2 regions of the Bradyrhizobium sp. CCBAU 051011 genome follow, and region 2 is predicted to be linked to the other one. Evidence: riboswitches for the same ligand, from Rfam matches in the RefSeq annotation. Region 2 holds a riboswitch; the other holds the start of a gene.
What was found. Region 2 has a riboswitch for cobalamin ahead of ACH79_RS40100 (energy-coupling factor ABC transporter permease). Riboswitches for the same ligand answer to the same signal wherever they lie in the genome.
Positions count from the first base shown of each region.

Region 1 (6,081 bases), 3.3 Mb from region 2:
CGAGAACGTCGATCAGGCTTTGCGGCGTATCCAGGCCGACGCCGTTGGCCAGCCGGCCATCGCGGTTCGGATAGTTGGCAAGGATCAGCGCTACCCGGCGTTCGGCCGGCGCTTTACGGCGCAGCCGCACCCAGGCCAGCGCCAGATCGGCCGTTGCATCGACCCGGTCCTGAAGCGGGCGAAACGCTGTTGGCGTAAACTCGCCTACGCTCTCAACGCATTCCTTGAAAGCGATGACGTTCGCGAAGATGCGGCCATCGACTTCGGGCAACACGACATTCATGGCGAGATCCCGTGGCGGCAGGCCCCGCGTCGAAGCTTCCCACCCGGCCCGGGATATACCGGCCTGCGCCACCTGCAGGATCGGGCAACCTGATGCAGCCAGCACGCCGGTATCGTCGTTCGCGGTCGCCGTCGCAAACGCCGTCGCATTGATGATGATGTCAGGCGGATAGGCGGCCAGCGCCGTCTGCAAGAACGCTCCTGACCGTCCGTCTTTCAGGCTGGTCACGAACAGGCAGACCGAATTGAGCCCGCGCGCATTGAGCGACTGGCGCAACATGTCGATGCCGGCGGTATCGCCACCCGCCACTAGCGCGCGATAGAACACGACGATTGCATTGGGGCGATCGGAACTTGGCGGTTCAAAGCACCAGAACCCCGCTGGAGGCATCGGCCGCGCCTGCGGCGGCGCTTCACCTCTGCCGATCAGGTGCGCAGCAAAGCGAAGCGCGAGTTGGGCATTTTCGACGCCGCCTTCGGTGCAATAACGCCATAGCGCGTACGTGCTATCGCGATCAAGTGTCCCGCGTGCGGCCAGCGACGCATTCCAATCCATCTCGCCGGGAATACAGGCGAACAGCGAACCTCGACGCAATGCGTCGCTCCGCACGCTTTCAACGCCGTGCGGCCAGTAGCTTTCGCCCCCCAGCATGCGCAGCACAACGATTCTTGCCTCGCTCAGCGTACGCTCGACAAAGGCATCCACCGACGCAGGATGACCCAACGCCAACAGATTGGTCAGCCGCACCGTGGGAAAGCCGTCCGGCATCCCTGCATAGGCGATGCCAAATGCGGCGAGATCGCTGTCCGCCGCAGACAGCACAACGATGTCGGCACTATCCTGTCCGAGATCGCGCGCGACATCGCCATCGTCGATGCCGCCTGAGGTGTCGAGCTTGAGGTGCATCTGACTCTCGCGGATTACTCCACCAACGCCCGCCGCACGGCGGTCCCGTCAAATCCCTTTAGCCCGATCACGACGAGACGCTCGGCCTGCTTCGCATCCGGCCGGCCGAACACCAGATCGACGCGGCTCCCGACAGCCTGCACCACCACGGGCGCGACCTTGTCCGAAACCCGCGCATGGCCCTTGACGCGCAACACACCTTCGAGACCGAGCGCGTCGCTGATCCGAGCACGCATCTCGTCGACGCTGAGGGCGATCGACGGCTTGACGACGATGCTGTCGAAATCGTCGTGATAATGTTCCTCTTCCTCGCCGTGATGGCCAGCGCGGGCAGCCACGTCTTCCTCGGCCTCGGCGTTCATTCCGATCAACACCGCGGGCGCCAATGTGCCCATCGACCGCACAACATTGACTCCTGGGCGGAGCGTAGCCTTCAACCGTGCTTCAATGTCGGTAAGCGCCATGGGCGATACCAGGTCGCTCTTCGAGAGCACGACCAGGTCGGCACAGGCCAATTGATCTTCAAACACCTCTTCGATCGGGTCGTCATGGTCGATGGATTCGTCTGCGGCACGCTGGTCTGCGACTGCGTCCTCATCGAGCGTAACCCGACCTTCCGACAGCGCAAGCGCATCGACGACTGTAACGACACCGTCAACCGTGGCGCGCGTTTTCACCGCCGGCCATGCGAATGCCTTGAGCAAGGGTTGCGGCAGCGCCAACCCTGAAGTCTCGATGACAATGGCATCGAGCGGCTTGTCGCGCCCCAACAGCAGTTCCATGGTCGGAATGAAGTCATCCGCCACAGTGCAGCAGATGCAGCCATTGGTAAGTTCGATGACGTCTCCCGGCGCGCAGGCGTTCGCTGCGCATTCTTCCACGAGGCCGCCGTCGAAGCCAGCGTCGCCGAATTCATTGACGACGACGGCGATGCGGCGTCCGTCGGCCTGGGTCAGCAGCGAGCGCAGCAAGGTGGTCTTGCCCGCGCCAAGAAACCCAGTCAGCACGGTAACCGGAACACGCGACATATTTCATTCTCCTTGAGCCACTAGCGCTTGAGCCAGAGCGGAAGTCCGGCTGCCATGAACACAACTTGCGGAACGGCGGCGGCGACTACCTGGTTCAGTCGCCCCTGCGCATCACGAAACGTCCGGCCGAGCGGCGTTTCCGGCACCAGCCCAAGGCCGACCTCGTTCGAGACAAAGACGACAGGATGCTTTGCGACACCGAGAAATCGCGTCAAACGCTGAGCTTCGACGTCTGGATTGCGTCCAGCGAACATCAGATTTGACAGCCACAAGGTGAGACAATCCACCAGCACGACGCGATTGCGGCTGGCTTCGCGCGTCAACGCGTCGACCAGCGCTAGCGGCTCTTCAATGGTGATCCAGCCCTCGCCACGGCGGGCGCGGTGCAACGCAATCCGGCTCTTCATCTCCTCGTCGCCGGCGGTAGCCGTCGCGACATAGACCTTCGCCAGCGCGCTGGCGCCTACAAGCGATTCTGCAAACGCAGATTTGCCGGAACGGGCGCCACCCAGCACCAAGGTAGTGGCCAGATCCGTCATTTCGGTGCGCGTCCGTCGTCCGGTGACCAACGGATGGGAGGTACCCGTGCCACCATGCCCTTTCGCAGCACCTCGGCACGTTCCCGCCAGGGGACCAGACCGAAATCGGATTTTTGGTAGGATTGCACGAATGATACCAGCGCCGCAGCGCCGCTTTCGGTCTGCAGATCGCCAAACATGAATGTATATCCGTCGGGACTCGTGACCGCGACCGTCGCTGGGCGCTTGCAAACGCTAAGGCATTGCACCGGGCGGACGGCAATGTTGGCGTCCTTCCCGATCGCAGCCTGCACAGCCGCGTACATCTCCGGGCCGACCACAGCAGCGCCGTCCGCCGCCTTGCAGGTGATGCAAACACTCACGACGACGGGCCTGTCAGGCAGGTTGGCCTGCGGCTGTTCGATCAAGGCTTGACGGGCGGGCTTAGTAGCGCTGTCGCGATCCATCAGTTGCTCGTATCATGGCCTTGCGGCCGCGAGCTTTGTTGGGTCGCGCTCGACGGCAAACGGCGCCATCGGGCTCGCTCCCGTCCGGTGCACCCCGCCCAGACGCCTCCAAAGCACAGTTCGTGATGGCAGGTCTCCTGGCTCGCGAGTCACTGCCCGTAGCCGCCTTCCCGGGATTTCCCAGTGGCACCGGCGCGGGCTCGTCGCTTACAGTTGCGGGGGCAGCGCCGGCGTTGACGTTTGTCGCACCGGCTTCCCTTTTCACCTTCCTAGGGAAGGACCATCGCCGATGACGCTAACCGCCGAAGATGCCCCGGTCAACGGCGGTTGACCCATCAGCGGAGTTGCGTCAGTTACCGCATGACAAGAAAGAACCTGATACCCAACGCAGCCGCCGAACCTTTCTAAAGTATAATCAAATACTTGCGGATGTGATTCACGCGCGGATCGACCGCAAGGCGAAACCGCTGCGATCGTTTGGGCCAAACCTAAGTTGATCAACAGATGGCGAGAGATCGATTCGAGGAAATTGGATCTGTGACCTTAGTGCAGGCAGATTCGTCCGTCGCAGGCAGCGTCGCGCAGGTGATTTTTGCGCTCGGTAATCGGCGCGCAGAATGATTGCTGCCCCTCCCCCGCGCGGTCTCATGATAGCTGCTCCCCGATCTGGCAGCGGCAAAACTACTTTGACGATCGGACTTCTCCGTGCTTACCGAAGAAGTGGAATTCGCGTGGCCGGCGCAAAATGTGGACCGGACTATATCGATGCGGCGTTTCATGGTGCCGCTTCCGGCCGGCCTGGCGTCAATCTCGATAGCTGGGCAATGAAACCTGGCCTGATCGCACAGCTTGCAGCCGAAGCTGCGAAGGACAGCGATCTGCTGATCTGCGAAGCGTCCATGGGTTTGTTCGACGGCGTTCCTGTTCAACCCGGTCGCAGCGGTTCATCTGCGGACGTGGCATCTGCGCTCGGCCTTCCCATTGTGCTGGTGCTCGATGTCAGCGCGCAATCGCAATCCGCGGGCGCAATCGTAAAGGGGTTTATGACCTTCGATGAACGGGTGAAAATTGCTGGCATCGTTCTGAACCGCGTCGCCAGCGAAAGGCATCTTCGCCTGGTAAGTGATGGAATTACCAAACTTGCAATCCCCATCCTGGGCAGCTTGCCAAAATCCGACGGCATCGCTCTGCCGGAGCGCCATTTGGGATTGGTACAGGCCGGTGAAACCCCGGAACTGGAAAACAAACTGGACGCAATGGCCGAGTTCGTGGCCCAACACGTGCAGATGAACGAGCTCTTCGGATGCGCGGAAGCGTTTCTTCCCTCGCAGACGGGCCCGCACGCGCCAGCACTGCAGCCACCGGGACAGCGCATCGCGATCGCTCACGACGAGGCGTTTTCATTTACATATCGCCATATCCTGGATGGCTGGCGCAACAGCGGCGCGGAAATACAAACATTCTCTCCGCTTGCTGATGAGCCTCCGCCAGCCGACTGCGATATTTGCTGGCTGCCAGGGGGATATCCGGAGCTTCATGCCGCGCAAATTGCCTCAGCGAGCAATTTTCTCGAGGGGCTGCGACATTTCGCGGCTATCAAGCCCGTTCACGGCGAATGCGGCGGCTACATGATCCTGGGTGAGACCCTGACCGACGCGGCGGGAAAGACCTATCCGATGGCTGGACTTCTCGGCGTTCAAACAAGCCTTTCCAAACCGAAAATGCGTCTCGGCTACAGGGAAGCGCGCCTTGCAGCCTCTGGGTGCCTCGGTCCCCTGGGAAAGACGCTGAAGGGACACGAATTCCATTATGCTGACGTCACTGCTCATGGCTCGGACGAGCCGTTCGCCTTTCTCACCGATGCTTACGGCAGCGAATTCGCGCCCACGGGAAGCCGCCGTGGCCGGGTGACCGGCAGCTTCTTTCACATCATCGCGGAATCCTGATGCCCGACCCTGACCAGCAAAGCACAGCAAGCCGCGAGCCATTCGCCGGTTCAAACCTTCCGACGTCGATTCCGCCGGTTTTCGATGAACTATTTCGGGCCCAATTTGCGCAGCTTGTCGCGTGGCGTCGTGACGTGAGGCGCTTCCGCGGCGACACGGTCAAGGCCGAGACGATCGATGCCTTGCTGGATCTCGCGCAACTTGCTCCTTCCGTCGGCAACAGCCAACCCTGGAGATGGGTGAACGTCGAAAGCAAAGACGCAAGAGACAGAATCCGAGAGGACTTCGCGCGTTGCAACGCGGAGGCACTTGCTTCTTATGAAGCGGACCGCGCAATCGCTTACGCACGGCTTAAACTGGAAGGGCTGCAGGTTGCGCCCGTGCAGTTTGCCGTGTTTTGCGATCAAAGCACGGATCAAGGAGCTAATCTCGGGCGCCGCACCATCCCGCTGACGCTCGAATATTCGGTCGTCGCCATGCTCGCGACGTTCTGGCTTGCGGCCCGGTCTATTGGGCTTGGAGTAGGCTGGGTTTCAATCCTTGACCCGGCGAATATTGCAAAAGTCCTGCAAGTTCCCGAAGACTGGAAACTCATCGCCTACCTGTGTGTCGGGTGGCCGCAAGAAGAACACACCGATCCAGAGCTCGTCAGGCATGGCTGGCAGAATCGCACGGCCGCGGGACGCGCTGTCATTACGCGATGAAAGGGTAGATGACGACCGTAGCGACCTTCGCAAATATTGACGTTGCGTGATACGCTCGATTCCACGGCGGCGAGATTGTTGAACGCCGCCAGAGGCCGAACTCAGCCGTTTCGCGGATGGCGAGGGCTAGCATGCACCTCAAGTTGGCTATCTTGACTGCGCTGGCCCGACGCCCAAATGGGCGTGCGACACTTGAGGAAGTCAGTCGTGAAGTTGGCATCTTTGCCGC
Region 1 is NZ_CP022222.1:5,252,375-5,258,455, reverse strand. Features, by position in the region: gene cobN (cobaltochelatase subunit CobN) at 1-1,189, opposite strand, end outside; gene cobW (cobalamin biosynthesis protein CobW) at 1,204-2,217, opposite strand; gene cobU (bifunctional adenosylcobinamide kinase/adenosylcobinamide-phosphate guanylyltransferase) at 2,238-2,756, opposite strand; gene ACH79_RS24500 (DUF1636 domain-containing protein) at 2,753-3,202, opposite strand; cobalamin riboswitch at 3,312-3,502, opposite strand; gene ACH79_RS24495 (cobyrinate a,c-diamide synthase) at 3,820-5,148, shown strand; gene bluB (5,6-dimethylbenzimidazole synthase) at 5,148-5,852, shown strand; gene ACH79_RS44115 (hypothetical protein) at 5,984-6,081, shown strand, end outside.
Region 1: it holds a riboswitch for cobalamin, as region 2 does, so the genes downstream of both, ACH79_RS24500 (DUF1636 domain-containing protein) here and ACH79_RS40100 (energy-coupling factor ABC transporter permease) in region 2, are expected to answer to the same signal.

Region 2 (6,081 bases):
TGTCGTATCAAGAATTGTCCAAGTGAATGCTAGAGCACCGGCTCGCAATTCCAATTCATTAAGAATCCTTCGACCAGTGTCGGACACCACACGTCTGACACATACCGTCAGATTAGGGACGCACCGCGGGTTAACAGCCGCTGTGAAAGAACAGCCTCAACACTTTCGGACCCTTCAACTCCGACAATTGGACGCCCCGGTACGACCGTATGTTTTAAGGCAGTAATACGGTGCATCCGGGTAAACTGATCCAGCGCATAAACACAAGACGCGCGTAGCTTTGCGATTTCATCACCAAGGCGTTCGATGACGGGCGAAATGGTCGCAGACCGGGGAAAGTCCGCTTCCCCTTCTAGCCAAGTTGGCGTGGGTTCCGCGCTTGCATTGCCCGGTGACAACCAGCGGAATACCTCGCTAATGCATCCCTGCGGATAGTATTCGGACAGCCGATATACGTCCCTATAGAATTGCGGCTTCTGTTGGAAGAGATCTTCACCGAACAGTAGCACCGAGACCGCCACTATCCGCGCAGAGAACCGGCCGCTCGGGCCAAGCCTATTCTTGTAAGGGTTTTTTCCATAAAACACACGAAACTGGCCAAATAGGTCGGGTGACATGTGCTCCAAAAAGCGCGTCAGAACATAATTTGCCGACTCAAGACGCTCTAAGCATACCGCAAGACATTGGCGAGCGTCAGCGTCAGCCGTGTCACGTAATTCAAGTAGAGCATCGATTGCTAGCTGTAGATCGCTCTCGATGAGTTGGTGACCCAAGCAAAAATCTCGCTCTTCGACCCCGGCCGCGCCGAGGCAATATACGCGTGGATCGCTCTGCACCGGGTTTGCAAGGATCATATCTTCATACGAGAGGACCTCAATGCTAGGCTTCCGATCACAACTTAATCGGGCAAGACGGCTCAACTCCTCTCCTATGGTCAACTCCGCTTCTACGGGATGAAGACCAGCAAACGCTGACATCTGATAAGCACAGTTGACGAGATAGTGGATGTCTGTCTTGGCGATCGCGAGCTCGGGCTGCGGCAGATTCAGCAGCTGCACCTCATAGTCGGCCGATGCAATCATCCCGTTAATGCTGCGTCCAAGATCCCTGACCCCTTCATCTGGCCGTTTACTGCGTTTGATCTCGGCAATGCAGTGCGGGAGCTGATCGGTGACCAAATTGCTGAGAAGCCCAAGCGGGCGCGTTCTCTGCCCGCGATCAATACTATCGGTCAGATGAGAAAATATCTGCGTCCGATAGCTCGGCGCGTTCATGCTTGCGGACTCCCACTAATTTTCGTGTGTAGAGAAGCCGCGATGACATCTGCGGCCGTCGTCACATCAATTTCTTCTTTGGCTCCTTGCTGAGAAGCGCATTTCGATCAGCGAACTGCATTCGTCTCCGTCACTCGACGCAGGTCAGATCGCACCTAGCGATGCGCCGGCGAGGCGCGCGGGATGAGTACAGTTTGTCGAGGACAGGCGGATATCGCGGCCAATGCGCCTTCGTGCGTTGCGAAGCCCGACGGCTCAGTACGGCGTCTCCGGTGCTGATTTGGATCAATTGAGTAGGTTTCATATAACTCCTGCGCCTACGACTGGGAGAGTGGCATGATCGTGTGGGTCCTTCCCAGCAATGCACATGCCACCAAGCACGTCGTGCGGGCCTTGCTTGAAGAGTGAAAACTATGTGCTTCGCTTCGCGGCGAGCGAATATTTGCACCTCCGCGTCGCTTTTCGAGCATACGCGTCTGCAACCGGACACGCCGAATACGACACCACGGTCGTAACATCCCTCGATCTCGCAACCGTTTCGATGCGCACGTCGAACTCGCCCTGAACCAGTTAGGGCCAGAACTGCTTGAAGTGCGCATAACAGCGATAAAGAAGCCCCGCAGTACGGCGGTGCCAGGGTTATGGGCGTTGCCGGGCTCTGGCGGTATTTTCCAGCTTTCCGGAGCTCCGTGGCAGTTGGCGAATGGTCTTGGGAATAGCATCACCCTCTGACTTCAGGGGTCCGAGATCAAGTGTAAGATCTCTAAGCGCGCGCTCGCCACAGTAAAGAAGCCCGATCCCTCTCGGCGGCCGCATTCGCTGAGTCGGAAACACTGCTTCGAAAGCGTACAACCTGACGCTACGTGCGATTCAAGTCTCACCTGAGGGGCCTCGCACGAATTTGTACGAACCTTCGGCTTACGATCTGCTCTTCGCTCGCTTTTTGTCCAGGAATTGTCGTCTCCTTTGGTAGTTGAACTCTGAGCCGCCGGCGCGACTCAGTTTCGCCACGCGCCATAACGCAGGCTTCGGAGCTGTTCCGCGAGTGCCGGATGCTTTGAGTTAATAGCAGGTGACTGCAAACGGCTTCACCCCGAGGCGTGAGCGGTGCGCTTTGATGCCGATCCGGAAGTCAACTCTTGCGTTTTGTGCTCCGCCAACGCATATACGCACCACGGTAGCGCGATGCGCTATCGCAGCCCTCCTTGGGCGTTTCCTCCCTAGACTTGGGCCGCTTGTTCATTACAAGCGGCCTCTTTTTCTCGGTCGCCGCTATGGCGACGCCCCGGCAATTCTTTCGGAAATTGGCTTGCGCAGGTTGGTTAGACGACCGCCACGCTCGCAACGAGTTGCTACCTTCGGCGCAAGCGCCATCCCCGTCGCTTTAACGAGAAGGGACGAGCACGGTCATGAGAAACTCGCCTTACGCGAGGCAACGCGCCTTCGTTGCAGGTCGGCGGCCCGTGAGGTGTTGAGTACGCATTCTTCTCCGGCCGTGATATCAGTCTTCGCGGTAAAGCCTCCGCGGGCGAATGTTAAAGATGTTTCTCGCATTGATAAGCGTCGGAGATATAGGGATGGAAATGGGAAGCCTTTCTTTGGTTGGTCCGGCATGCGGTAGTCGTCAATACTATCGAAGGAACGATCTCCCCTTCGGGCGCTCCGGCCGATCTCAGCGATCGGGCGCATTTGGAAGCCGTGCGAAGGCGCTTGCCGCGGGACGCCGCAATGCCAGCAGCCTTCGCACGAGTGCTACGACACGCGCTTGATGATGTAGCTATCCATGATCCAGCCATGCTTGGCGCGTGCTTCCTGTCGGGCGGCGACGATGATTGGCCCCACTTCTGCGAGCGCACCTGACATGGTGATTTGCGGGGGCATCCCGAGATAGGCGCCCCACCAGATATGTAGTCCGTTCGGATCGAGCCACTGGAACGCGGCGCCGCCATCGAGCATGACGACCACCGTGTCGGCGCCGGATGGCCAACCGCATTCGCGCAGCCGCCGTCCGGTGGTGACGAGAAAAGGCTCCCCAATGTCGTTCAGCGGCAGTGAATGTGCGGCGCAAAGCGCCTGGATCGACGTGATGCCCGGGACGACCTCGATTATCGGCAACGGATCAAGCCTTTGTGCGATCCGCAGGCTCGAGTCGTATAGCGAAGGATCGCCCCAGATCAGCAGGGCAACGCGCCCGTCATCACCGAGATGCGCCGCAATTGCCCGGGACCAGGTCACGGCGACGGCGTCGTGCCATTCCTCCACTCCCTTGCGGTAGCTCTCCTGCGCAGTATCGCGAACGGGCACGTCGAACTCAGCAACGCGCGTGCGGCTGTTCGTCAGGGCTTGCGCGCAAATCAGCCGGCGCAGGTCGGCGAGATCGGACTTCACCGGGCCCTTGCGCGGAATCAGCACCAAGTCAGCTGCATTGATCGCGCGGATCGCCCCAAGCGTGAGCTGCTCGGGATCGCCGCAGCCAATGCCTATCAGGGAGAGTGTCAGCATTACGTTATGAAACGGGGGCGGCCGCGGCTTGCGACCGCCCGCACGTCATCTTCAGGCGCCGTTGTGAAGCCGATAGGTAACAAGACCATCGGCAGTCACACCTCGCAGCGATTTCGCCAGTGCCAACACGGTCAGATCGGCCAGCGGTTCAATGACCACGACGAGCGCGTAAGAAGCGGCGAAAGACGCGATGGAGGCGAGGTTCTCGGCCGCAAAGCCCGCACCATACAGCGCCCAGAAGGCGACCCACCCTACGATGCCGGATTGATAGGCGGTTGAAAGCGCAAGTGCCTGCCGATATTGCAGGTCAACATAGGCGGTGTTGCGAGGAATGATCCGCCCGGCCAGCGCCTGGATCGCAAATAAGGGCACCAGCAGCGTCGTCACGTTCATACCATATTGCGGCAGGTCGGTCGGCACGAAGAACAGCCCCTGCAGCAGAAGACCAAGCGCCAACCCGAACGCGGCTGGCGCTGCGCCGAACAGGAGAAACAGCGTCGAGCCGAGAATGAAATGCACCTCCGAGACCCCGACCCTGAAATGCGGCAGGAGTTCGAAGAACGAGAAGACCAGGACCGTTGTTGCGACGGTGCGCACCGCCAGCGAAACAATTCCCTGCGCGCGCACGGTTTCGACCACGGGCTTGAAGGCGCAGCCGGCGGCAACGGCACCGGTTGCGCAACTCAGCACGAGCTTGGCGCCCGTAACGATACCTGGTTCGATATGCATGACTTAAGTCCCTTCTGCCGTCACACCCGACGGCGTTAGCGTTAAAAACTGCAGGGCCGGTCTCCTGGCTCGCGGTTCGAAACCGGTCCCCGGCCTTCCCAGGCCTGACGGCCAGTGGCGGATCGGAGCCCCTCACCGCTTACAGTCGCGGGGGCGGCCGGGCTTTGGGCGCCGCATTCAGGTCCGCCCTTCCCCGTTCCCAATTATGCTCTGGCGCTTTGCGCCGCTTCGAGCACCATGCCTGCTCTGTGTGCTCCTTCCGACGAGGAGACGTCAAGGGGCTCGCGAGATCGGGCGACAGCGTCATCATCGGGTCTCTCCCGCCAGCGTGCCGAAAAGAATGATCGGCGCCGTCGTTGCGGCGCCGGTTTGCGCTAGCTGCTCTGCGAGCTTCGCAATCGTGGTGCGGACAATCCGCTCCTCGGCGTGGCCAAGAGACTCGCAAATAGCGCCGGCGTGTCGGCAGCCACCGTGCTCGATCAGTTTTGCCGCGAGCGCCGGGAATGTGTCGCTTCCCCATATAAATAGGGTCGTTGATTCCGGATCGGCAATTGCCGCGCATCGATATAATCGGGCTCGCTCTTGAAGCACTGGACCTTCAGCCCGCGATCGCGATAGGCGCGCGCCAGCGTCAGCGTCGTCTTGCCGACCCCGGATGCAGGCGCGGAGATGACGAGGCTCGCCGTCATCACGAGCCTTCCGGAAAGCGAGGCGTCGGCCCGAGCGGCCGATAGCGGCGGTCATAGTCGACGGCATACAGGCGGCTCTCTCCGAAATCTTCCGAACCCAGTGTGCGGCCAACCAGAATAACGGCTGTGCGCTCGAGCTCGGTGCTTACAGCAGAGTCCAAGGTACCGAGCGTGGCGCGGACGATGCGCTGATCCGGCCAGCTTGCGCGCCAGACTATTGCAACCGGGCAGTCTCCTCCGTAGTGCGGCGTCAGCTCATCAATCACCGTGGAAAGCAGATGGATCGAGAGATGGATGGCGAGCACCGCACCGGTCGCGGCAAAGGTGGCGAGTTTCTCGCCTTGCGGCATCGCGCTCGCCCTGCCCGGCATCCGCGTCAGCACGACCGATTGCACAAGATCCGGTAGCGTGAGCTCGGCCTCGATCGCGGCCGCGGCGGCGGAAAAGGCCGGCACGCCCGGCGTGATTGAATAGGAGATTTGAAGCGCGCGCAGGCGGCGCAATTGCTCGCCCATCGCCGACCAGATCGAGAGATCCCCGGAATGTAGCCGCGCGACGTCCTTGCCCTCACGATGCGCGGTGACGATCTCCGACATGATGTCGTCGAGCGACAGCGGCGCGGTGTTCACGATCCGTGCATCCTTTGGGCAATGGGCAAGAACGCCCTCGGGTACGAGAGAGCCGGCATAGAGGCAGACCGCACAGGCGGCAATCAGATCGCGACCGCGCAAGGTGAGCAGATCAGCTGCTCCCGGTCCGGCACCGATGAAGTGCACCGTCATTCGGCGTCTCCTACCGCGATCGCTGCGGTCGCCGTCCGATCCTGCGAGACAGCCCGCGTCGAAACGAGGCGCGCACCACGGCCGGCGACCGCAAGCGCTGCGGCT
Region 2 is NZ_CP022222.1:8,517,187-8,523,267, forward strand. Features, by position in the region: gene ACH79_RS40090 (hypothetical protein) at 108-1,274, opposite strand; gene cobF (precorrin-6A synthase (deacetylating)) at 3,027-3,776, opposite strand; gene ACH79_RS40100 (energy-coupling factor ABC transporter permease) at 3,828-4,505, opposite strand; cobalamin riboswitch at 4,542-4,760, opposite strand; gene ACH79_RS43485 (hypothetical protein) at 4,985-5,194, opposite strand; gene cobM (precorrin-4 C(11)-methyltransferase) at 5,194-5,976, opposite strand; gene ACH79_RS40110 (cobalamin biosynthesis protein) at 5,973-6,081, opposite strand, start outside.